One region of the Streptomyces yongxingensis genome, then DNA from elsewhere that is predicted to be linked to it. Evidence: riboswitches for the same ligand, from Rfam matches in the RefSeq annotation. Region 1 holds a riboswitch; each other region holds the start of a gene.
What was found. A riboswitch is a leader RNA that binds a small molecule or an ion and turns the genes downstream of it on or off. The one in region 1 is predicted to bind cyclic di-AMP.
Positions count from the first base shown of each region.

Region 1 (5,333 bases):
AGGGTGCGCAGGGCCTCGCGGACCGGCACCCGGGAGACGCCGTAGCGCCGGGCGAGCAGTTCCTCGGTGAGGCGGCTGCCGGGCTGATATGCGCCGGATACGATGTCGTCGCGAATCGCCGCGCAGACCGCGTGTGCCGAAATCCGGCGACCGCCCTGGACCGCGTTCGTATCCCCGCTCACTTACGGTCCCGCATTGTCGAACCTCCGCCTTAACCCCCGCGAAACGCGGCCATGGAACGCGTATTGAACGACTCTATTCCACGCGGACGCCATTTCCGATGACGGGGAGCATTTCATGGATATTTTTTGGTCAGGCGGGCGGTGGCACGCCGAAGGCCCCGTCCGGCGGACGGGGCCTTCTCGGAAGTCTCGCGGGATCTCGGGATCGCGAGACCGCGCGGCGTTCGCGTCGGTCGCGCGACGGGTCAGACGTTGAGGCCGTGCGAGCGCAGGTACGACAGGGGGTCGATGTCCGAGCCGTAGTCCGGGCTGGTGCGGGCCTCGAAGTGCAGATGCGGTCCGGTGACGTTGCCGGTGGCGCCCGACAGGCCGATCTGCTGGCCGGGGGTGACCTTCTGGCCGACCGAGACGCTGATCGACGACAGGTGGGCGTACTGGGTGTAGGTGCCGTCGTTCATCTTGATGACGACGTTGTTGCCGTAGGAGCCGCCCCAGCCCGCCTCGACGATCTCGCCCATGCCCACGGAGTGCACCGTGGTGCCGGTGGAGGCGTGGAAGTCAATACCGGTGTGGCTGCCGGAGGACCACAGGCCGCTGGACGCCTGGTAGCCGGTGGAGACGTAGGAGCCGCTGATCGGCGACACGAAGGTGTTGAGGCGCTTGCGCTCGGCCTCGCGCGCCGCGCGCTCCTTGGCCTCCCGCTCGGCCTTGGCCTTCTTCGCCGCGGCCTCCGCCTTCCTGGCGGCCTCCTGGCGGGCGATCGCCTCTGCCTTGGCCTTGGCGGCGGCCTGCTCGGCGGCGGTCTCCTGGGACTGCGCCTGGGCCTCGATGTGGTCCGCGATACCGTCGCCGATCACGATCGCCTGGGTCAGACCGGTCTGCTGGGGGTTGGAGCCCCCGTCGGCCGCGAACGCCTGTCCGGTGATCCCGGCGACCACACCCGAGGCGACGGTCGTGATGCCCACGACGTTCGCGCCCGTGCGGATGTTGGCCTTGCTGGTGCGGCGATGCTTCCCGGTGGCAGTGCGGGTGGACGCCATACTGAGGCGCACTCCTTTCCTTCCTTCTCGCCTACCGGGTTAGCTGACGGGTTCGGAGCAGGAAGGTCTCCTACGGACTCCTCCCCCGGCCGGGGAAGGCGCCCGATTCACCCCTGGGGACGTGTTGGGTCCCCGGCTCCCCTGGCTCGCGCCGTACGGGGACTCGGCGATGACTGTCCGGTGCCGCGGGTGCGGCGGGTCGCTGGCGAACAGCCGGACTGACGCTAAACGGGCCCGCTTTCGATCACCAAACGGTTCCGGTTTTTTGTTGCTCTCCCCACAAACCAAACAAGCAGTCAATCCCATAAATCGGGCGTATGGGAAGGCCCCCGACGCCCTTACGGGGCCGGGGGCCTTCCGCTGTCGGCTCATGGACCGGACGTCTGCCGGACCGCCTCCGGACCGTCAGCGAGCGGGCCGGAGCGGCGGCTCATCGAACGGTTCCGGCCAACTCTCCTCGGCTCAGCCCGAGATGACGCGCACCTCGCCGATGCCCAGCGCCCGGACCGGCTCCTCGATCGCCGAGGCGTCCCCGACCAGCACCGTGACCAGCCGGTCCGCCGGGAAGGCGCTCACCACCGCGGCGGTGGCCTCCACCGTGCCGGTCTCCGCGAGACGGACGTACAACTGCGCCTGGAAGTCGTCCGGAAGATGCTGCTCGACCTGGTCGGCGAGGGTGTTCGCCACGGACGCCGCCGTCTCGTACTTCAGCGGGGCGACGCCCACCAGGTTCTGCACCGCGACATCGCGCTCGTCGTCGGTCAGCCCCTCCTCCTTCAGCGTGCGCAGCACCTTCCAGAGGTCGTCCAGCGCGGGGCCGGTCACCTCGGTGGCCACCGAGCCGCTGATCGCCAGCATCGAGGCGCCCGAGGATCCGCCCGCGGGCGACGGGGGCTCGGAGCGCAGCACCTGGCCGAAGGCGCGCACCCCGTAGGTGTAGCCCTTCTCCTCGCGCAGCACGCGGTCGAGGCGGGAGGTGAGGGTGCCGCCCAGGCAGTACGTGCCGAGCACCTGCGCGGGCCAGACCCGGTCGTGGCGGTCGGCGCCCACGCGCCCGATGAGCAGTTGGGTCTGCACCGCGCCCGGCCGGTCGACGATCACCACACGGCCGGTGTCGTCCGCCACGATCGGCGGAGCCGTGCGCGGCGCGCCCGCCCCGCCCGTCCAGGCGCCGAGGGTGTCCACGAGCGCCCGGTCCAGGTCGACGCCGCCGAGGTCGCCCACGATGACGGCGGTGGCGGTGGAGGGCCGGACATGCGCCTCGTAGAAGGCCCGCACGGCCGCGGCGTCGATGCCCTCGATGGTCTCCTGGGTGCCCTGGCGCGGCCGGGACATCCGCGACTCGGCCGGGAAGAGCTCCGCGGAGAGGGCCATCGAGGCGCGGCGGGCCGGGTTGGCCAGCTCATGGGGGATCTCGTCCAGCCGGTTGCGCACCAGCCGCTCGACCTCGCCGTCCGGGAAGGCGGGGGCGCGCAGCGCGTCGGCCAGCAGACCGAGGGCCTTGGGCAGCCGGGAGGCCGGGACCTCCAGGGAGACGCGGACGCCGGCGTGGTCGGCGTGGGCGTCCAGCGTGGCGCCGCAGCGCTCGAGCTCGGCGGCGAACTCCTCGGCGTCGTGCTTGTCGGTGCCCTCCGACAGGGCGCGCGCCATGATCGTGGCGACGCCTTCGAGCCCGGCCGGCTCGGCGTCCAGCGGCGCCTCCAGGTTGATCTCGACGGCGACGACCTGCTGGCCGGGGCGGTGGCAGCGCAGCACGGTGAGGCCGTTGGGCAGCTCACCGCGCTCGGGGGCCGGGAACGCCCACGGCCTGGGGGCGCCGCCCTTGGGCTGCGGGTGGAAGGTCATGGTCGCGGTGACGGCGTCGCTCACTGGGCCGCCTCCCCTTCTGCGTCGGTCTCGGCGGCTTCGGCGGTGCCGGCTGCGTCCTCTGCGCCCTGGACGGGCTCGTAGACCAGCACGGCGCGGTTGTCGGGGCGCAGCCGCGCCGCGGCCACGGCCCGCACCTCCTCGGGGCTGATGTCGAGCACCCGCTCCACGGCGGTCAGCGCCAGTTGCGGGTCGCCGAAGAGCACCGCGTAACGGCAGAGCTCGTCGGCCCGGCCGCCGACCGTTGCCAGCCGGTCCAGCCACTCGCGCTCGATCTGCGCCTGGGCGCGCTCCATCTCCTGCGGGGTCGGCCCCTCCTCGGCGAAGCGGGCCAGCTCCTCGTCGACGGCGGCCTCGATGGCGGGCACCTCGACACCGCCGGAGGTCTTCACGTCCAGCCAGCCCAGCGAGGGGGCGCCCGACAGCCGCAGCAGGCCGAACCCGGCGGCCACGGCGGTGCGGTCGCGGCGCACCAGGCGGTTGTGGAGCCGGGAGGACTCGCCGCCGCCGAGGACGGTCAGCGCCAGGTCGGCGGCGTCGGCCTCACGGGTGCCGTCGTGCGGCAGCCGGTAGGCGGCCATCAGCGCGCGGGCCGGGACCTCCTCCTCCACGACCTCGCGCAGCTCGCCGCCGATCACCTCCGGGAGTGTGCCGTCGCGGGGCGGCCGCTTGCCCTCGTGGGAGGGGATGGACCCGAAGTACTTCTCGATCCAGGCGAGCGTCTGCTCGGGGTCGATGTCGCCGACGATCGACAGCACCGCGTTGTTCGGCGCGTAGTAGGTGCGGAAGAACTCCCGCGCGTCCTCCAGGGAGGCCGCGTCCAGGTCGGCCATGGAGCCGATCGGGGTGTGGTGGTACGGGTGGCCCTCGGGGTACGCCATGGCGACGAGCTTCTCGAAGGCGGTGCCGTACGGGACGTTGTCGTACCGCTGGCGGCGCTCGTTCTTCACGACGTCGCGCTGGTTCTCCAGGCTCTCCTCGTCCAGCGCGGTCAGGAGGGACCCCATCCGGTCGGCCTCCAGCCACAGGGCGAGCTCGACCTGGTGGGCGGGCATGGTCTCGAAATAGTTGGTGCGCTCGAAGCTGGTCGTGCCGTTGAGCGAGCCGCCGGCCCCCTGCACCAGCTCGAAGTGGCCGTTGCCGGTGACCTGCGCCGAGCCCTGGAACATCAGGTGCTCGAAGAGGTGCGCCAGGCCGGTGCGCCCCTTGACCTCATGGCGCGAGCCGACGTCGTACCACAGACAGACCGCGGCGACCGGGGTCAGATGGTCCTCGGAGAGCACCACGCGCAGGCCATTGGCCAGGCGGTGCTCAGTCGCTTTCAAGCCGCCGGAGCCGGCCTGCTGCGTGGCCGTGTGACCCATGGGCATGTACGTCCCTTCGATCGCGTGATGGAGCGCGTGCCAGCCGCTTGCGCAGCGCTTCTGTCACTGTATGCAAGGGGACGGACATCTGGCGAAGTTCCGGTCCACTCCCGTCCTGCCGAGCTGTCCCGAACCGTTTCCGCGCCCCTCCGGCGCCGGGTCGGGGCCCCTTCGACGAGCCTTCGCGCGGTGCCGCCGGGCGCGGTTCCGGGGCCCGCCCCGGCCGCGAGCGCCCCGGGCCGTTCCACACTTGTCGGTGGACGGGGCCACAATGGTCCGCGTCAGATCCCGCATCGGCAGTTGAAGGAGCCCCAAGCGCGATGGCCCGCCGCCGCACGAAGACCCCGCCGCCGGACGACTTCGAGGAGCGCATCCTCGACATCGACGTCGTCGACGAGATGCAGGGCTCCTACCTCGAGTACGCCTACTCGGTCATCTACTCGCGCGCGCTGCCCGACGCCCGTGACGGGCTCAAGCCCGTGCACCGCCGCATCCTCTACCAGATGAACGAGATGGGCCTGCGCCCCGAGCGCTCCTATGTGAAGTGCGCCCGCGTCGTCGGCGAGGTGATGGGAAAGCTCCACCCGCACGGCGACGCGTCGATCTACGACGCGCTGGTGCGCATGGCGCAGCCGTTCTCCATGCGCCTGCCGATGGTCGACGGCCACGGGAACTTCGGCTCGCTGGGCAACGACGACCCGCCGGCCGCGATGCGGTACACCGAGTGCCGGATGGCGTCGGCGACCTCGCTGATGACCGAGTCGATCGACGAGGACACGGTCGACTTCTCCCCGAACTACGACGGCAGTGAGCAGGAGCCGGTCACCCTCCCCGCCGCTTATCCGAACCTGCTGGTCAACGGCACGTCCGGGATCGCGGTC
Region 1 covers NZ_CM145717.1:3,520,186-3,525,518, forward strand. The annotation lists gene ACZ6TD_RS14670 (GntR family transcriptional regulator) at 1-182, opposite strand, end outside; gene ACZ6TD_RS14675 (M23 family metallopeptidase) at 428-1,222, opposite strand; cyclic di-AMP (ydaO/yuaA leader) riboswitch at 1,237-1,401, opposite strand; gene ACZ6TD_RS14680 (M16 family metallopeptidase) at 1,685-3,067, opposite strand; gene ACZ6TD_RS14685 (M16 family metallopeptidase) at 3,088-4,452, opposite strand; gene ACZ6TD_RS14690 (DNA gyrase/topoisomerase IV subunit A) at 4,773-5,333, shown strand, end outside.

Region 2 (5,333 bases), 2.8 Mb from region 1:
GTGATCGGCGCCTTCTTCACCACATCACCCGGCTTCGGCGCGTGGATCATCATCCCGTCGCCGATGTAGAGGCCGACATGGCTGATGTCGTCGTAGAAGAAGACGAGATCGCCCGGCTGGAGTTGGGACGTCGAGACGCGCGTACCGGCCTTCACCTGGTCCCAGGTGGTGCGCGGCAGCGAGATCCCGGCGGACTTCCAGGCCGCCTGCGTCAGCCCCGAGCAGTCGAAGGAGCTGGGCCCGGTCGCGCCCCAGACGTACGGCTTGCCGAGCTGCGCCTTGGCGAAGGCGATGGCCTGGGCCGCCTTGGAGCTGCCCGCCGGGGCCGAGGGCGTGGAGGGCGCCGTCGAACCGGAGCCACCCGCGTTCTGCTCCTGCTGCTTCTTGCGCGCGGCCGCCTCCTGCCGCTGCTTCTCGGCCAGCTCGGCGGCCTTACGGCGGGCCTCTTCCGCCTTCTTCTTCTCGATCGCCGCCAGCCGCGCCTTCTCCTTGGCGGTCAGATTCGCCAGCAGCCGTCGCGCCTCGGTCAGCTTGTCCTGGACGGTCTTCTTCTGGACCTTCAGCTGCTTCTGCGACGCGGTCAGCGAGGCGAGGCTCTCGCTGGCCTTACCGCGCTCCTTGGCGGCCTTCACCCGCTGCTTCTGGAAGTCGTCGACGGCCTGCTTCTGCCGGCCGGTCATCCGGTCCATCAGATGCGACTGGTCGAAGACGTCCTGCGGATCGTTGGAGAACAGCAGGGTCGCGGCGGAGCGGGCCATTCCGCCGTCGCGGTACTGGGCGGCGGCGTACTGGCCGAGCATGCGCCGGGCCTCGTTGACCTTCTCGGTGCGCTGGGCGACGGAGTCCAGCAGCTTGTCGACCTTGGCCCGCTGCTGGTCGGTGCGCTCCTTGGCGGCGTTGTAGCGCTGGGTGGCGGTCTCCGCCTGGTGGTAGAGGGTGTCGACCTTCTCCTTCACCTTCTCGATCGACTGGGCGGCCGGCTTGGGATCGGCGGGCGCGGCGTTGGCCGACTGGGAGAGGAGGGTGACGGATGCCAGGGCGGCCGTGGTGAACCCGACGGCCGTACGGCGGCTGTGACCGGTGAGCGGGGCGGGTATTCGGGTCCGCGGCTTGCGGTGCGACGCCAAGGGAGGCGACTCCTTCCGTGGACCGCCTACCGGGTTAGCTGTCGGGTTCGGGCGGTTCGGAAGGTTGCCCTACGGCCGTGTCCGGGCGGCACTCGCGTGCCACACCGGTCGGGCCGATTCACCCCGGTGTTGCGTTTTTGGGTCCCCGGCTCCGGGCGCCTCACGGCGGTACCGGACTCGGCGGAGGCCGCCCGTGCCGACGTGGTTCGCCGACGGATCTTCCGGGCCGCCTGACGCAGGACGGTAGCCAACACGTGGGGCTCCTGTGAAGACTGGTGACCGCTTTGCCCGAAACCGTTTCGTGATGTTCGGACGTCGGCTGTCAGTGGGGCGGCCTAGACTCGGGGAGCGATGAGCAGCCTCTTTGACGACAGCTTCCTGGCGGACCTCGGGCCTCCTTCGGACGAGGAGCGGCCACCCCCGCCCGAGGATTCGGCGCACCCTGGCCACGGCGGTGCCGAGGACGTGCCGCATCACCTCTTCAGCGGCGATTTCGACGCGCCCGTGCCCCGGGAAGCCCACTACCGGGACGGCGCGGCCCGGCCCGCCGTGGACCCGTCCGCCCTGCTCGAGGGGTTGAACGAGCAGCAGAGGGCCGCCGTGGAGCACACCGGCTCCCCGCTGCTGATCGTCGCGGGCGCCGGCTCCGGCAAGACCCGGGTGCTCACCCACCGCATCGCGTATCTGCTCGGCGCCCGCTCCACCCACCCCGGCCAGATCCTCGCCATCACCTTCACCAACAAGGCGGCGGGCGAGATGAAGGAGCGCGTCGAGGAGCTCGTCGGCCCGCGGGCCAACGCCATGTGGGTGTCCACCTTCCACAGCGCCTGTGTCCGCATCCTGCGCCGGGAGTCGAAGAAGCTGGGCTTCACCTCGTCGTTCTCGATCTACGACGCGGCCGACTCCAAGCGGCTGATGTCGCTGGTCTGCCGGGATCTGGACCTCGACCCCAAGCGGTTCCCGCCGAAGTCCTTCAGCGCCAAGATCTCCAACCTCAAGAACGAGCTGATCGACGAGGAGACCTTCGCGGGGCAAGCTGCGGACGGCTTCGAGAAGACGCTCGCCGAGGCGTACGTGATGTACCAGGCGCGGCTGCGCGAGGCCAACGCGCTGGACTTCGACGACATCATCATGACCACGGTCAATCTGCTCCAGGCGTTCCCGGACGTCGCCGAGCACTACCGCCGCCGCTTCCGGCACGTCCTGGTGGACGAGTACCAGGACACCAACCACGCGCAGTACACACTCGTGCGCGAGCTGGTGGGCACCGACACCGAGGAGACCACGGCCGCCGAGCTGTGCGTGGTGGGCGACGCCGACCAGTCGATCTACGCCTTCCGGGGCGCCACGATCCGTAACATCCTCCAGTTCGAGGAGGACTACCCCACCGCCCGGACGATCCTCCTCGAGCAGAACTACCGCTCGACCCAGACCATCCTGAGCGCGGCCAACGCGGTCATCGAGCGCAATGAGAACCGCCGCCCGAAGAACCTGTGGACGCAGGCCGGAGCCGGGACCGAGATCACCGGCTATGTGGCCGACACCGAGCACGACGAGGCCCAGTTCGTCGCCGACGAGATCGACCGGCTGACGGACGCGGGCGACGCCAAGGCCGGGGACGTGGCGGTCTTCTACCGCACCAACGCCCAGTCCCGTGTCTTCGAAGAGGTCTTCATCCGCGTCGGGCTGCCGTACAAGGTCGTCGGCGGTGTGCGCTTCTACGAGCGCAAGGAGGTCCGGGACGTCCTCGCCTATCTGCGGGTGCTCGCCAACCCGGAGGACTCCGTCCCGCTCCGCCGGATCCTGAACGTGCCCAAGCGCGGCATCGGGGAGCGCGCGGAAGCCATGATCGACGCGCTGTCGCTGCGCGAGAAGATCACCTTCCCGCAGGCGCTGCGCCGGGTCGACGAGGCGTACGGCATGGCGGCCCGCTCGGCCAACGCCGTCAAGCGGTTCAACACGCTCATGGAGGAGCTGCACACCATCGTGGAGTCCGGGGCGGGCCCGGCGACCGTCCTGGAGGCGGTGCTGGAGCGCACCGGCTATCTGGCCGAGCTCCAGGCGTCCACCGATCCGCAGGACGAGACCCGGATCGAGAACCTCCAGGAGCTCGCGGCCGTGGCCCTGGAGTTCGAGCAGGACCGCGGCGAGGAGAACCCCGGCACCCTCGCGGACTTCCTGGAGCAGGTCGCGCTCGTCGCCGACTCCGACCAGATCCCCGACGAGGACACCGAGGGCTCCGGCGTGATCACGCTGATGACCCTGCACACGGCGAAGGGCCTGGAGTTCCCGGTCGTCTTCCTCAGCGGCATGGAGGACGGCGTCTTCCCGCACATGCGGGCGCTCGGCCAGACCAAGGAGCTGGAGGAGGAGCGGCGGCTGGCCTATGTCGGGATCACCCGGGCCCGCGAGCGGCTCTATCTGACCCGCTCGACGATGCGCAGCGCCTGGGGACAGCCCGCGTACAACCCGCCGTCCCGCTTCCTGGAGGAGATCCCGGACCAGTACGTGCGGTGGCGGCGCACCGGGCCCGCCACTCCGTCGGCGTCCATGGGCGGCATCGCCTCGACCCCGCCGTCGGGGCTGTCGTCCGGTCTGTCGACGTCGCGTTCGCGCACCGGGGGCAGCGGGTTCGCCACCCGGCGGGCCAAGGAGCGCCCGGTGGTCGCCCTGGCCATCGGCGACCGGGTCACCCATGACTCGTTCGGGCTGGGCACGGTGGTGGCGGTCAAGGGCAGCGGGGACAACGCGGAGGCGACGATCGACTTCGGCGACGAGAAGCCGAAGCGGCTGCTGCTGCGGTACGCACCGGTGGAGAAGCTGTAGCGGGCGGCCGGACGCTGAGGCTGCGGCGCGCGACGGTGAGGCTGTAGCGCGCCGGTGGGCGCGCTACGGCGGGCAGAGCTGAGGCCCGCCCGGTCAGGCCGGTCAGATCAGATCGGTCAGGTCGGGTCGAGGCCGTGGCCGCGCAGCCAGGGCAGCGGATCGATGGCCGCGCCACCGCCGGGGTGGACCTCGAAATGCAGATGCGGGCCGGTGGAGTTACCGGAGTTCCCGGAGTACGCGATGGTCTCCCCGGCCTTGACGGTCCCGGAGCGGATCTTGGCGCTGCTGAGGTGGCAGTACCAGGTCTCCGTGCCGTCCGGGCTGGTCAGGACGACCATATTGCCGTAGGCGTCGTTCCACTGCGTCCTTACGGTGCCGTCGGTGGCGGCCATCACGGGCGTCCCGTAGCTCACCGGGAAGTCGATGCCGGTGTGCACCGACATCCAGTTGATACCGGCCTGGCCGAACTGGGCGCTCAGGCCGTGCTGGGCGACGGGCAGCGCGAACTTCGGCCGCAGCGCCTCCTTACGCGCCGCCTCGGCCGCCTTGCGCTTCTTCTCGGCGGCCTGGCGCGCCTGGAGGTCGATCCGCTCCTGGGTGCGGCTGGCGCGGTCGCGGAAGTCGTCGGCGCCCTCGCGGACCCCGGCGAGCTGGGAGTCCAGTTTGCTGTTGGCGACGGAGGGCTTCACGGGGGCCGCCGCGGTGTCGGGCGCGGCCTGGGTGGTGGACTCGTCCTTCTTGTCGCTCCCCACGCCGCTGACCGAGGCGGCGGCCACGGCGGTGACGCCCAGGGCGCAGACGGAGGGGACGGCGACGGTGAGGAGCGCGGAGCGCTTGGGGCGGGGCGAGGGGGTGCGGCGGCGGCCGCGGCTCACCTCCCGGCGAGGGGAGGGGGCGGATTCCCGCATGACCGCCGCCTTGGGTTCAGGTTCCGCTTCGGGGCCGGGGTCGTACGGCTGGTCGGGCTCGTTGACCGGGTCGAAGCCGGCGGTGTGCTCGAACGCGCCGGGCTGCTCGGGGATGGCGGCCTGCTCGAAGGCGGCGGTCTGGTCGAAGGCGTCCGGCTCGAAGACGGCCGTCTCATCGAAGGCGTTGGGCTCGTGCTCGGGCTGGTCGAGCCCTGTTTGATCGAAGCCGGAGTGGTGGTCGAGCCCCTGCTGGTCGAACCCCTGATGGTTCGGACCCGAGTGGTCGTACCGCGCCTCGTCCACGGTCCCGTAGACGGAGGTGTCCCAGACCTGGGTCTGACCGGTGTCCACGCCCGAGGTGTACGCCTCGGCCTCGTACCCCGCGCCGTGGTCCCATTGATCCGGCAGCTCGGTGTGGCCGGTGGCGCCCGTGTCCCAGGCGCCGATGTCCCACTGGGCGCCGGTCTCGGCG
Region 2 covers NZ_CM145717.1:6,298,594-6,303,926, forward strand. The annotation lists gene ACZ6TD_RS27200 (C40 family peptidase) at 1-1,127, opposite strand, end outside; cyclic di-AMP (ydaO/yuaA leader) riboswitch at 1,136-1,320, opposite strand; gene pcrA (DNA helicase PcrA) at 1,479-3,953, shown strand; gene ACZ6TD_RS27210 (M23 family metallopeptidase) at 4,070-5,333, opposite strand, start outside.
Region 2: another riboswitch for cyclic di-AMP. It lies ahead of ACZ6TD_RS27200 (C40 family peptidase); the one in region 1 lies ahead of ACZ6TD_RS14675 (M23 family metallopeptidase).

Region 3 (5,333 bases), 3.0 Mb from region 1:
GCCCTGGAAGAAGGGGACGAGCGGCTGCTCGCCGCCGGGGTCGAGGAACTGCTCCGCTACGACGGACCCGTGGAGATCGCCACCTGGCGGTTCGCCACCGAGCCGCTCACCCTAGCCGGGCAGCACATCGCCGAGGGGGAGCCGGTGCTGGTGGTGCTCGCCGCGGCCGACCGGGACCCCGAGCGGTTCGCGGAGCCGGACGTCCTCGATCTCACCCGCCGGGACAACCAGCACCTCGGCTACGGCCACGGCATCCATTACTGTCTGGGCGCCCCGCTGGCCCGGCTGGAGGCCCGGACCGCGATCGCCACCCTGCTGCGCCGGCTGCCCGGACTGCGGCTCGCACTGGATCCGGACGATCTGCGGTGGCGCGGCGGGCTCATCATGCGCGGGCTGCGCACGCTCCCGGTGACCTGGGATTCCGCGGACGGCTGAGACCCGAAGAGACGGGCGTCCGGGACCCCCAAGGCCCGTACGGCCGGACATACGTGACGAATCATCAGCCGTGTGACCTTGGCGTGACCTGGGATACATCGCCTTGTGATGATCGAGTGCCCTCGCTATGTTCACCGGCAAACCTTGTCGCCATAGCGCCATAGCGCCATAGGAGAGGTCAATCGCATGCGTTCCGGTAATGGTCGACACCGTCGCCCCCGTCAGGCCCCGGCCATCATCGTCGCGGCGGGGGTCACGGGAGCGGGCCTCGCCATGCCCCTCTTCGGGGCGGCCGGCGCACAGGCCGCCCAGACCACCACATGGGATCACGTCGCCGAGTGCGAGAGCGGCGGTATGTGGAGCGCCAACGAGGGCAACGGCTTCTACGGCGGGCTCCAGCTCACCCTCGACATGTGGAAGAAGTACGGCGGCACGGAGTACGCCCCGCGCCCCGACCTCGCCAGCCGCTCCCAGCAGATATCCGTCGCCGAGGCGATCCTCGGTGACCGCGGCCCCGACGCCTGGCCGAGCTGTGCGCTGGGCGCCGGGCTCACCGACGGCGGCGGCGCCCCCGATGTGGACCCCGGCAGCACGGCCACCCCGGACCGGGGGACGGGTCGCGGCGGGGACGACCCGGGGGACCGGGGGCGGGACGGCTCCTCCTCGGACGCGGACCGTCCGGGGACGTCCGACAGCGCGGACAAGCCGGACGCGCCGGACGCGTCCGGGTCGGCCGAGGACCCGGAGGCGCCCCACACCTCCAAGTCCCCCGACGGTCTGGACGGCTCCGCGTCGGACGACCCGGCGTCGGACGGCCCCTCGGACTCGGACAGCCCCTCGGCGTCGGACGGCTCCAGGACTCCCTCGGCGGACCCCTCCGCCGACCCGGCGCCCTCCGGCCGCCACCGCGGCGCCCCGGACGCCGGGGAGCGGGCCGACGACGACGATGCGGGGAGCGCACGGCCCTCCGGGCGCCATGCCTCGCGCGGCGCTTCGGACCGCGACGGGAGCTCCACGGACGACGATTACACCGTTCGCCCCGGTGACAACCTGTCAGGAATCGCCGAGCACCAGAATGTGTCCCGGGGTTGGGAAGGGCTCTACGAAACCAACGAGGACCTCATCGGAACCGACCCCGATCTGATCATCCCTGGTCAGCGACTTGACCTCACCATCAGGGAGCAGTGATTCGGGGGGAATTGCCCGATCTGGACCCGGTGAGACATACATCTCGTCACATCTTCCGGGCCGCACCTCGTGTCCGATCCCTCCTCACCCGGCCCCACCTGCGCCGATGTGGGCCGGGTGAGATCAATTACAGCCCCATTCGCTGCCCTTGGGGTGTTTGAACGTTCTTGGAAGGTGTGTTTACCGTCTTTCCGCTCGCCACCGCGGGCACCGTCGATCGTCACGCCGAATCCTGCCGGCGGTCGGGGGGAACCGACGCGTCAGCGCCGAAGGCAGGAGCGGGGGACCCAAGGTAGGTGCCGAATGGCCTGTGGAAACGGGCTCGTCGGCTAGGGGTGAAGCCGGGAGCGACCATCGCGACCGGCCGGGCAACTCACGTCCGAACCCGACAGCTCACCTCGTAGGCGTCGGTGAGGAAACGAACCAAAATGCTCAAGTCCAACGGGAAGCACCGCCGCCCCTCCAAGGCCACCCGTATCGCCGCGCTCACCGGTCTCGCCGGTGCCGCCGTGGCGGCACCGCTCATCGGGGCGACCTCCGCCTCGGCGGCCACCACCTCCCAGTGGGACCAGGTCGCGCAGTGTGAGTCCGGTGGCAACTGGTCGATCAACACCGGCAACGGCTACTACGGCGGCCTGCAGTTCTCGAGCTCCACCTGGGCCGCCTACGGCGGCACGGCCTACGCCTCCACCGCGGACAAGGCCAGCAAGGCCCAGCAGATCCAGATCGCCGAGAAGGTCCTGGGCAGCCAGGGCAAGGGCGCCTGGCCGGTCTGCGGCAAGGGTCTGACCTCCGGCGGCAGCCCGTCCGCCCCGTCCGCGCCCTCCGGCTCGCAGAGCCAGTCCTCGCCGACCACCAAGTCGGCCCCGGCCGCCAAGCCGGCCCAGCCGAAGGCCCAGCCGAAGGCGCAGCCGCACACCGCGCCCGAGCCCGCCGCGCGGCACCAGACCCGTGGCCCGATCAAGAAGGGTGACGGCGAGTACAAGGTCAAGTCCGGCGACACCCTCGGCAAGATCGCCAAGGCCCACGACGTCAAGGGCGGCTGGAAGAAGCTCTTCGAGCTGAACAAGGACATCGTGGAGCAGGCCGACCTGATCTTCCCGGGCCAGCAGCTGCACCTCCGCTGAGCCACGGTCACGGCCCCGGCCCGAGGACTCCCCCCGAGGACCTCTCCTGAGGCCGGCCGCGAGAGACGAGCCCCGGCCGGGCGTGCCGCCCACTATGGCGCGCCCCGCCGGGGCTTTCCCAATGCGCAAGAAATCTGGATTTTTGATCCAGAATCTGGCTTTTTGTGTCACGCCCCCGTCTCGTGGGGCGGGCGAACGCGGGGCGCAGCCCTCCCGGCCCGTTAGGCTCGTGCTGCTACCGCAGACCCATACGAAGGAGAACCTCGTGCCGTCCATCGACGTCGTCGTAGCTCGCGAGATCCTCGACTCGCGAGGCAACCCCACGGTCGAGGTCGAGGTTGGCCTCGACGACGGCAGCACCGGCCGTGCCGCCGTGCCGTCCGGCGCCTCCACCGGCGCCTTCGAGGCCCTCGAGCTCCGTGACGGCGACAAGAACCGCTACAACGGCAAGGGCGTGGAGAAGGCCGTCCTCGCCGTGATCGAGCAGATCGGCCCCGAGCTGGTCGGCTATGACGCCACCGAGCAGCGGCTGATCGACCAGGCGATGTTCGACCTGGACGCCACCCCGGACAAGTCCTCGCTCGGCGCCAACGCGATCCTCGGCGTCTCCCTCGCCGTCGCGCACGCCGCCTCCGAGGCGTCCGACCTCCCCCTCTTCCGTTACCTCGGCGGCCCGAACGCCCATCTGCTGCCGGTGCCGATGATGAACATCCTCAACGGCGGGTCGCACGCCGACTCCAATGTGGACATCCAGGAGTTCATGATCGCGCCCGTGGGCGCGGAGTCCTTCTCCGAGGCCCTGCGCTGGGGCGCCGAGGTCTACCACACCCTGAAGTCCGTGCTGAAGGAGCGCGGCCTGTCCACCGGCCTCGGCGACGAGGGCGGTTTCGCGCCGAACCTCGGCTCCAACCGCGAGGCCCTCGACCTGATCGTCGAGGCGATCAAGAAGGCCGGCTACCAGCCGGGCCAGGACATCGCGCTCGCGCTGGACGTCGCCGCCTCCGAGTTCTACAAGGACGGCACGTACCAGTTCGAGGGCCAGTCCCGCTCCGCCGCCGAGATGACCTCGTACTACGCCGAGCTGGTCGCCGCGTACCCGCTGGTCTCCATCGAGGACCCGCTGAACGAGGAGGACTGGGACGGCTGGAAGACCATCACCGAGCAGCTCGGCGACAAGGTCCAGCTGGTCGGCGACGACCTCTTCGTCACCAACCCCGAGCGGCTGTCCCGCGGCATCGACAGCGACACCGCGAACGCCCTGCTGGTCAAGGTCAACCAGATCGGCTCGCTGACCGAGACCCTCGACGCGGTCGAGCTGGCCCAGCGCAACGGCTACAAGTGCATGATGTCGCACCGCTCCGGTGAGACCGAGGACGTCACCATCGCCGACCTGGCCGTCGCCACCAACTGCGGCCAGATCAAGACCGGCGCCCCGGCCCGCTCCGAGCGGGTGGCCAAGTACAACCAGCTGCTGCGCATCGAGGAGATCCTCGACGACGCCGCCGTGTACGCGGGCCGTTCCGCCTTCCCGCGCTTCAAGGGCTGAGCGGACACGTCTGACGCCCGTCCCCGGCCGCGGTCCCGTACCGTGGCCGGGGACGGCGCCGCTCGACGGCGTTACCCAAGCGAAGTCACCACCGGGGAGGCGACGTGCCGGCGGATCGGGAACGGTTCTCCACCGCGACCAGGCTCAAGGCGCTCGGCGAGCACGCCGCCGCCCGGGTCTACCGCGTGCGCACCAAGCGCCGCCGCGGCCGGCTGACCGGCCGGGCCGCCCTGCTCGCGCTGGTCGTCTGCTCCCTCGTCGTGGCGCTCGCCTATCCGATGCGGCAGTACATCTCCCAGCGCTCCGACATCGCCGAGCAGCGGCACGAGGCCGAGCGGGCCCGCGAGGACGTGAAGAAGCTGCGGGAGCGGAAGGCCCGGCTGCGCGACCCCGCCTACACCGAGCAGCAGGCCCGGGAGCGGCTGCACTTCCTGATGCCGGGGGAGACCGGCTACAGCGTGGTGGACGGCGCCGGCCTCACCGAGCACTCCACCGACCGGGGCGCGGCCGGCCGCCCCTGGTACACCAACCTCTGGGACGCCGTGGACACGGCGGACGCGGCGGGGGCGGGCAGCGCGCGCCGCTGAGGCGCCGCGCTCCGGCCGCCGGCCGCACCCGGTGTTCGAACCGAAACGAAGAAGAAGAACTTTCCAAACTCATGGATACGCCCCCGCCCCAGACGGAGCCCACCGCGCCCACCGACGCGGACATCCACGCCGTACGGGAGCAGCTCAACCGCGTGCCCCGGGGCCTGCGCGCGGTTCAGCACCGCTGCCCCTGCGGCAATCCGGACGTCGTGGAGACCGCGCCGCGGCTCGAGGACGGTACGCCCTTCCCCACCCTCTACTACCTGACCTGTCCGCGCGCCGCGTCCGCGATCGGCACGCTGGAGGCCGAGGGCGTGATGAAGGAGATGACGGCCCGGCTGGGCACCGACCCCGAGCTGGCCGCCGCCTACCGCGCCGCCCACGAGGACTACATCGCGCGCCGCGACACCATCGAGGTGCTCCAGGGCTTCCCCAGCGCGGGCGGGATGC
Region 3 covers NZ_CM145717.1:6,478,584-6,483,916, forward strand. The annotation lists gene ACZ6TD_RS28025 (cytochrome P450 family protein) at 1-435, shown strand, start outside; gene ACZ6TD_RS28030 (transglycosylase family protein) at 622-1,623, shown strand; cyclic di-AMP (ydaO/yuaA leader) riboswitch at 1,878-2,045, shown strand; gene ACZ6TD_RS28035 (transglycosylase family protein) at 2,052-2,750, shown strand; gene eno (phosphopyruvate hydratase) at 3,016-4,296, shown strand; gene ACZ6TD_RS28045 (FtsB family cell division protein) at 4,401-4,883, shown strand; gene ACZ6TD_RS28050 (DUF501 domain-containing protein) at 4,955-5,333, shown strand, end outside.
Region 3: another riboswitch for cyclic di-AMP. It lies ahead of ACZ6TD_RS28035 (transglycosylase family protein); the one in region 1 lies ahead of ACZ6TD_RS14675 (M23 family metallopeptidase).

Region 4 (5,333 bases), 1.9 Mb from region 1:
GTAGCGGTGCTGGCGTATGCCTTACTCGGGGTGACTCGGACGGTGGGCCGGTGGGCGGGTTCGCTGCCCGCCCGCCGTCCTACCGCCGCCCGCCGTCCTACCGCCGCCCGCCGTCCTACCGCCGCCCGCCGTCCTGCCGCCGCCCGGCGGTCCGCGCCCCGTCCCGCCGTCTTCCGCTCAGTCCGATGCCGACGTCAGCAGGTCCAGTTCCGGCTGGGTCAGCTTGAGGTCGACCGAGGCCAGGAGGGCGGGGAGCTGGTCGACGGAGCTGGCGCTGGCCAGGGGGGCCACGACCGTGGGCTGGGCGAGGAGCCAGGCCAGGGCGACCGTGGCGGGCTCGGTGCGGTGGTTGGCGGCGACGTCGTCCAGGGCGGCGAGGACCTTCTGGCCGCGCTCGGTCTCCAGGTGCTTGGCCGCGCCCGTGGAGCGGGGGCTGTCGACGGCCGCGCCCGGGCGGTACTTGCCGGTGAGGAAGCCGGACGCCAGGGAGTAGTACGGGATCGTCGCCAGGTCGTGGCGGGCGGCGACCTCGGAGAGCTCGCCCTCGAAGGCGTCGCGCGAGACCAGGTTGTAGTGCGGCTGGAGGGCCACGTAGCGGGCGAGGTTCTCCCGGGTGGAGAAGGTCAGCTGGGCCTCCAGGCGGTCCGCGCCGACGTTGGACGCGGCGATCTCACGGACCTTGCCCTCCCGGACCAGCTCGTCCAGGGTGGTGATGATCTCCTCCACCGGCACCGACTGGTCGTCGTAGTGGGTGTAGTAGAGGTCGATGTAGTCGGTGCGCAGCCGCTGGAGGGATTCCTCGACGCCCGATTTGATGGCGGACGAGGTCAGCCCGCGCGGCTCCGGGGAGCCGGCGCCCACCTTGGTGGCGAGGACGATGTCGGAGCGGTTGCCGCGGGAGGCGAACCAGTTGCCGAGGATGGTCTCGGACTCGCCGCCCTCGTTACCCGGCACCCAGGCGGAGTAGACATCGGCGGTGTCGATGAAGTTGCCGCCGGCCGCCACATAGGCGTCGAGCACCCGGAAGGACTCGGCCTCGTTCGCGGTCCAGCCGAAGACGTTCCCGCCGAGGGAGAGTGGGAAGACGGAAAGGTCACCGATCTTCTGTGTGTTGTCAGCCATACATCTTTACAACGGTTGGCTGGACGGGGTTGTTCCAGCGTGCGTTCGTGAAGGTCGGCCCCGTGGGAACGTAAATGGCGTAAAGGGCGCAAAGGGCGTAAAGCCGGCGGCCCTGGCGTCAAGGGGGGAGAGAGCGCCAGGACCGCCGGGGTATCAGGGGTTCAGCCCGTGCTGGCGCAGCCAGGGCATCGGGTCGATCGGCGAGCCGCCGCCCGGCCGGACCTCGAGGTGGAGGTGCGGGCCGGTCACATTGCCGGTGGCGCCGACGCGGGCGATGACGTCTCCCGTCGACACCTTGCCGGAGGTGACCACCATCGAGGACAGGTGGCAGAACCAGAGCTCGGTGCCGTCGTCGAGGGTCAGCACGATGCGGTAGCCGTACGAACCGGCCCAGCCCGCCTGGGTGATGGTGCCGCCGTGCAGCGCCTTGACCGGGGTGCCGGTCGGGGCGGCGAAGTCCTGGCCGGTGTGGTCGGCCGACCACATGTCGCCCGCCTGGCCGAAGCTGGCGGTCAGGGTGTACGAGCCGACGGGGAGGGTGTACGCGGCGGCGAGCCTGGCCTGGCGCTCGGCCGCGGCCTTCTTCTCGGCCGCCTCCTTAGCCCGCTGCTCGGCGGCCCGCTTCTCCGCCTCGGCCTCGGCCTTCCGCTTGGCGGCCGCCTCCGCGGCCTGGTCGGCGGCCTTGTCCGCGGCGGCCCTGGCGTCCTTGGCGGCGGCCTGCGCCGCGGCGGTGCGACTGTCCTCGTCCGCCGCGTTCTGCTGGTTCTCGGCCTGCTGGAGGATGCGGGCGCGGAGCGCCTCGCCCGCGTCGGTGGTGCCGCGCTGCTCGTCCTCGGTGGTCAGACCGGCCTGGGAGAGCGGGGCGGCGACGGTCTGCGAACCGCCGTCGTCCGAGTCCGACGCCCAGGAGCCGATGCCCGGCAGGTCCTTGGCGGCGGGCAGACTGGCCTTGACCTCATCGGCGACATGGCCGAGGTCGGGCATGGATATGGGGAGCGCGGGACGGTCCTTGGCGCTGGCCATACCGCCCGCACCGACCGCCGCGATCACACCGACCCCCAGAACGGCGCCGCTGCGCGCCATGGTTCCACCCCGCTGCTTGGCCACGCGGTGCCGGCCGCGTACGGGAGCGATGGACTCCTCGGTGGGATTCCACTCCTCCCAGCTCTCGGCCTCGAATCCGGCACCCGGGCCCTCGGAGGCGCCCTCATCCGCGTAGCGGTCGTCGGGACCGAACGTGTAACGGTCGTCGGGGCCGAACGCGTATCGGTCGTCGGGGGCGAATCGGCCGTCCCCTGAGCTCATCCCGCCGCCGGCGTCGAAGCCGGGGCCGTAGGCGGTGGCGGTCCCCAAACCGCCTCCCCGCGTGCGATACGGAGCCTCGTCCAGGACAGACCTGTTGGACGCCACGGAGGCGCACTCCTTTCCTTCCCTCTCGCCTACCGGGTTAGCTGACGGGTTCGGAGCAGGAAGGTCTCCTACGGGTCAGGTTCGACCCGATTCACCCCAAGGTTGTTGGTTCCCCGGTTCCCTTGGTGCTGCTGGTGATGCGGTGCTGCCGCTGTGCGTACGGGATTCGGCGACGGCGCACGGTGCCGCCCTTGCGACGGTTGTGACGACCGCGCTGCGTTATCGAACGTTAATAGAGAGCGCGATGTGATTCCAAGCTGTTCTGAGGAATCCGCACACCTTTGGCATGAACTTAGCTCCCAAGAAGGGACAGATGGGGGCGAGTCGACATGCTGGGCAAGAGTTGGCAAAACCACAGACGGATCGATCGTGCGTCAATTGTTATGCGGAGGGGGCTCGACCGGTTACCCACGGTGCTCGGCGCGGTCGGCTACGACGGCGTGGGTTTCGCCCTGTCGTTCCCCCCGCCGCCGTCCCGCCCGTTGCCGCGGGCCGGGGTCCGACGGACCGCCAGCAGCGCCATGTCGTCCGGCGTCCCGCCACCCGTATGGCGCTCGACATCGGCCACCAACGCGTCCAGCAGCTCCTGCGGATCGGCGAAGCGGCGGCCGCGCAACCGCTCCTCCGGGTCATAGAACTCGCCATGGCGGTCCCGGGCCTCCGTCACCCCGTCCGTGAACAGCAGCAGCGTCTCGCCCTCCGCGAACGCCAGCTCCATCACCCGGTCCGGCCAGCCCGCCAACTCCCCCATCCCCATCGGAAGCGCCGGCGCCTCCGGCTCCAGGGCGCGCACCGCGCCACCCTCCTCCAGGAGCAGCGGCGCCGGATGACCTCGGTTGATCAGCCGCAGGGTGGAGTCGCCGCGCGGAATTTCGGCCACCACGGCCGTCGTGAACCCCTCGACCACCTCCAGGTCGGCCCGCCGGGCACCCTCGCGCCGCAGCGCCCGCTCCAGGCGGCCCACGAGCGCCTCCAGGGTCGTCTCCTGCTCCGCCGCCTCCCGGAAGCAGCCCAGGAGGATCGCCACGACCTCCACGGCCCCCAGCCCCTTGCCGCGTACGTCCCCGACGGTCAGCCGTACGCCGTGCGGGGTGTCCTGGACCGCGTACAGGTCACCGCCGATCGCCGCGTACTTCTCCGCCGGTACATAGCGCGCGGCGATCTCCAGCCCGGCGAGCCGGGCGGGCGGCGCGGGCAGGACGGCGCGCTGGGCCGCCTCCGCGACACCGCGCGCCGAGGCGAGCCGGTGGTAGCTGCGGCGTACGACGCGGTTGATCACCACCGCCAGCGCGGTCACGGTCGCCACCGTGATGATCTCGGTGGCCGCCTGGGTCGGGTCCCTCACCCCGTGCAACTCCGCCAGCAGACAGGTGGTGAGGACCGCGACGACGGCCGTGACGATGGTCTGACGCAGCGGTAAGAGCGCCGCGGCGACCAAGGGGGCGGCGGCGAAGAAGGGCGAGGCGGTGTAGCCGGGCGGGGCGGCCAGGTCGAAGGCGATGCCGCCGAGGACGAGGACGGCGGGGACCCAGCGGGCCATACGGCGGCCCGGGGGCTCCTTACCGCTCTCCTCGGCCGGAGCGGACCCCCCGGCGGACCCGGCGGACGCGTTGGCGGCGGCACCGGCCGCGGCGCCGGTGTCGATGAGCGTACGGAGGCGGGTGGCGGGGCGGCGGCGGGCGAGCGGGCGGCTCAGCCGGGGCCAGACCGTACGCCGCTCCGTACGGCCCTCCGTACGGGCGCCTGTACGAGCCCTGCTCCCTCGCACCCGCACCGGCTTCTCTCGCTTCCCTGGTCCGCGTCCCGCCGTCGTCACAGCGTCACGGCGTCACCGTCGTCACGGCGGTCACCGTCGTCACCAGGCTTCCGGCTGACGGGCCGCCAGGCGAGCCGGTGTCGGCCAAGCGGGTGCTGGGCGGGTGGGGTGCACGTCAGGGCCGCGACAGGCGGGCTACGGAAGCGTCAGGTATCGCGTGCGTCGGAGGTACCGCGTACGTCAAAAAGGTCGACGCCCGAGACCGCGTGCGTCGGAGGTGCCGCGTACGTCAGAGGTCGACGCCCAGCGCGCGGGCGTGGCGGTCCGCCGCGAGCTCCGCCGAAACCTCGTCGAGGTACACCTCGCACACCAGTCGGCCGTCCCGGGTCAGATTGTGCTCCAGCTCCCACAGCACGATCTCGTCCCCTCCTACGAGCAGGAAGGCGTGCTCGTAGAAGCGGCACCAGGTCGCGTCGGGACCGCCGGAGCGGCGCCGGGGCTTGGGCGCGAGGGCGATGTCATGGGCGAACGCGGTGGCCAGCAGCCGCTCGGTCTCCTCGCCCGGACGGTCGGGGTTCTCCGCGCGGCGCAGGACGCGACGGGCGTGGTCGGCCGAATTGTCGGCCACATACGCACGGGAGCTCTCCACCGGCTCGGCCGTGTGCAGCAGCTGGTCCGGGAGCCACAGCGGTAACCCGTCGAGCTCCTCCCAGCGGGCGCCACCGAGGCGCTCATGGACGCGGCGCTCGGCCAGCGTCAGGGCGTCCTCGTCCGCGTAGAGCTCGTACAGCGGGCGGTTGCCCTCGCCCGTGTTGTGCTCCAGTTCCCACAGCAGCAGGCTGCTGCCGTCGGGGAGCAGGAAGACATGCCGGTAGGTGCTGTACCCGAGCCGGCCGCACCGCTCATTGCACTGCCGGCAGGACCGCAGCTCGGACTGGTGCATCAGGGCGCTGCGCGCCTGGGCCAGCACCGCCTCGCCGATCTCGAAGCCGTTCTGCGCACGGGCGAGCAGCCCGTCCATCAGCTCGGCCGGGGTCCCTTCCCC
Region 4 covers NZ_CM145717.1:5,388,642-5,393,974, forward strand. The annotation lists gene ACZ6TD_RS23015 (aldo/keto reductase) at 178-1,122, opposite strand; gene ACZ6TD_RS23020 (M23 family metallopeptidase) at 1,276-2,532, opposite strand; cyclic di-AMP (ydaO/yuaA leader) riboswitch at 2,544-2,687, opposite strand; gene ACZ6TD_RS23025 (PP2C family protein-serine/threonine phosphatase) at 2,963-4,072, opposite strand; gene ACZ6TD_RS23030 (DUF6227 family protein) at 4,578-5,333, opposite strand, start outside.
Region 4: another riboswitch for cyclic di-AMP. It lies ahead of ACZ6TD_RS23020 (M23 family metallopeptidase); the one in region 1 lies ahead of ACZ6TD_RS14675 (M23 family metallopeptidase).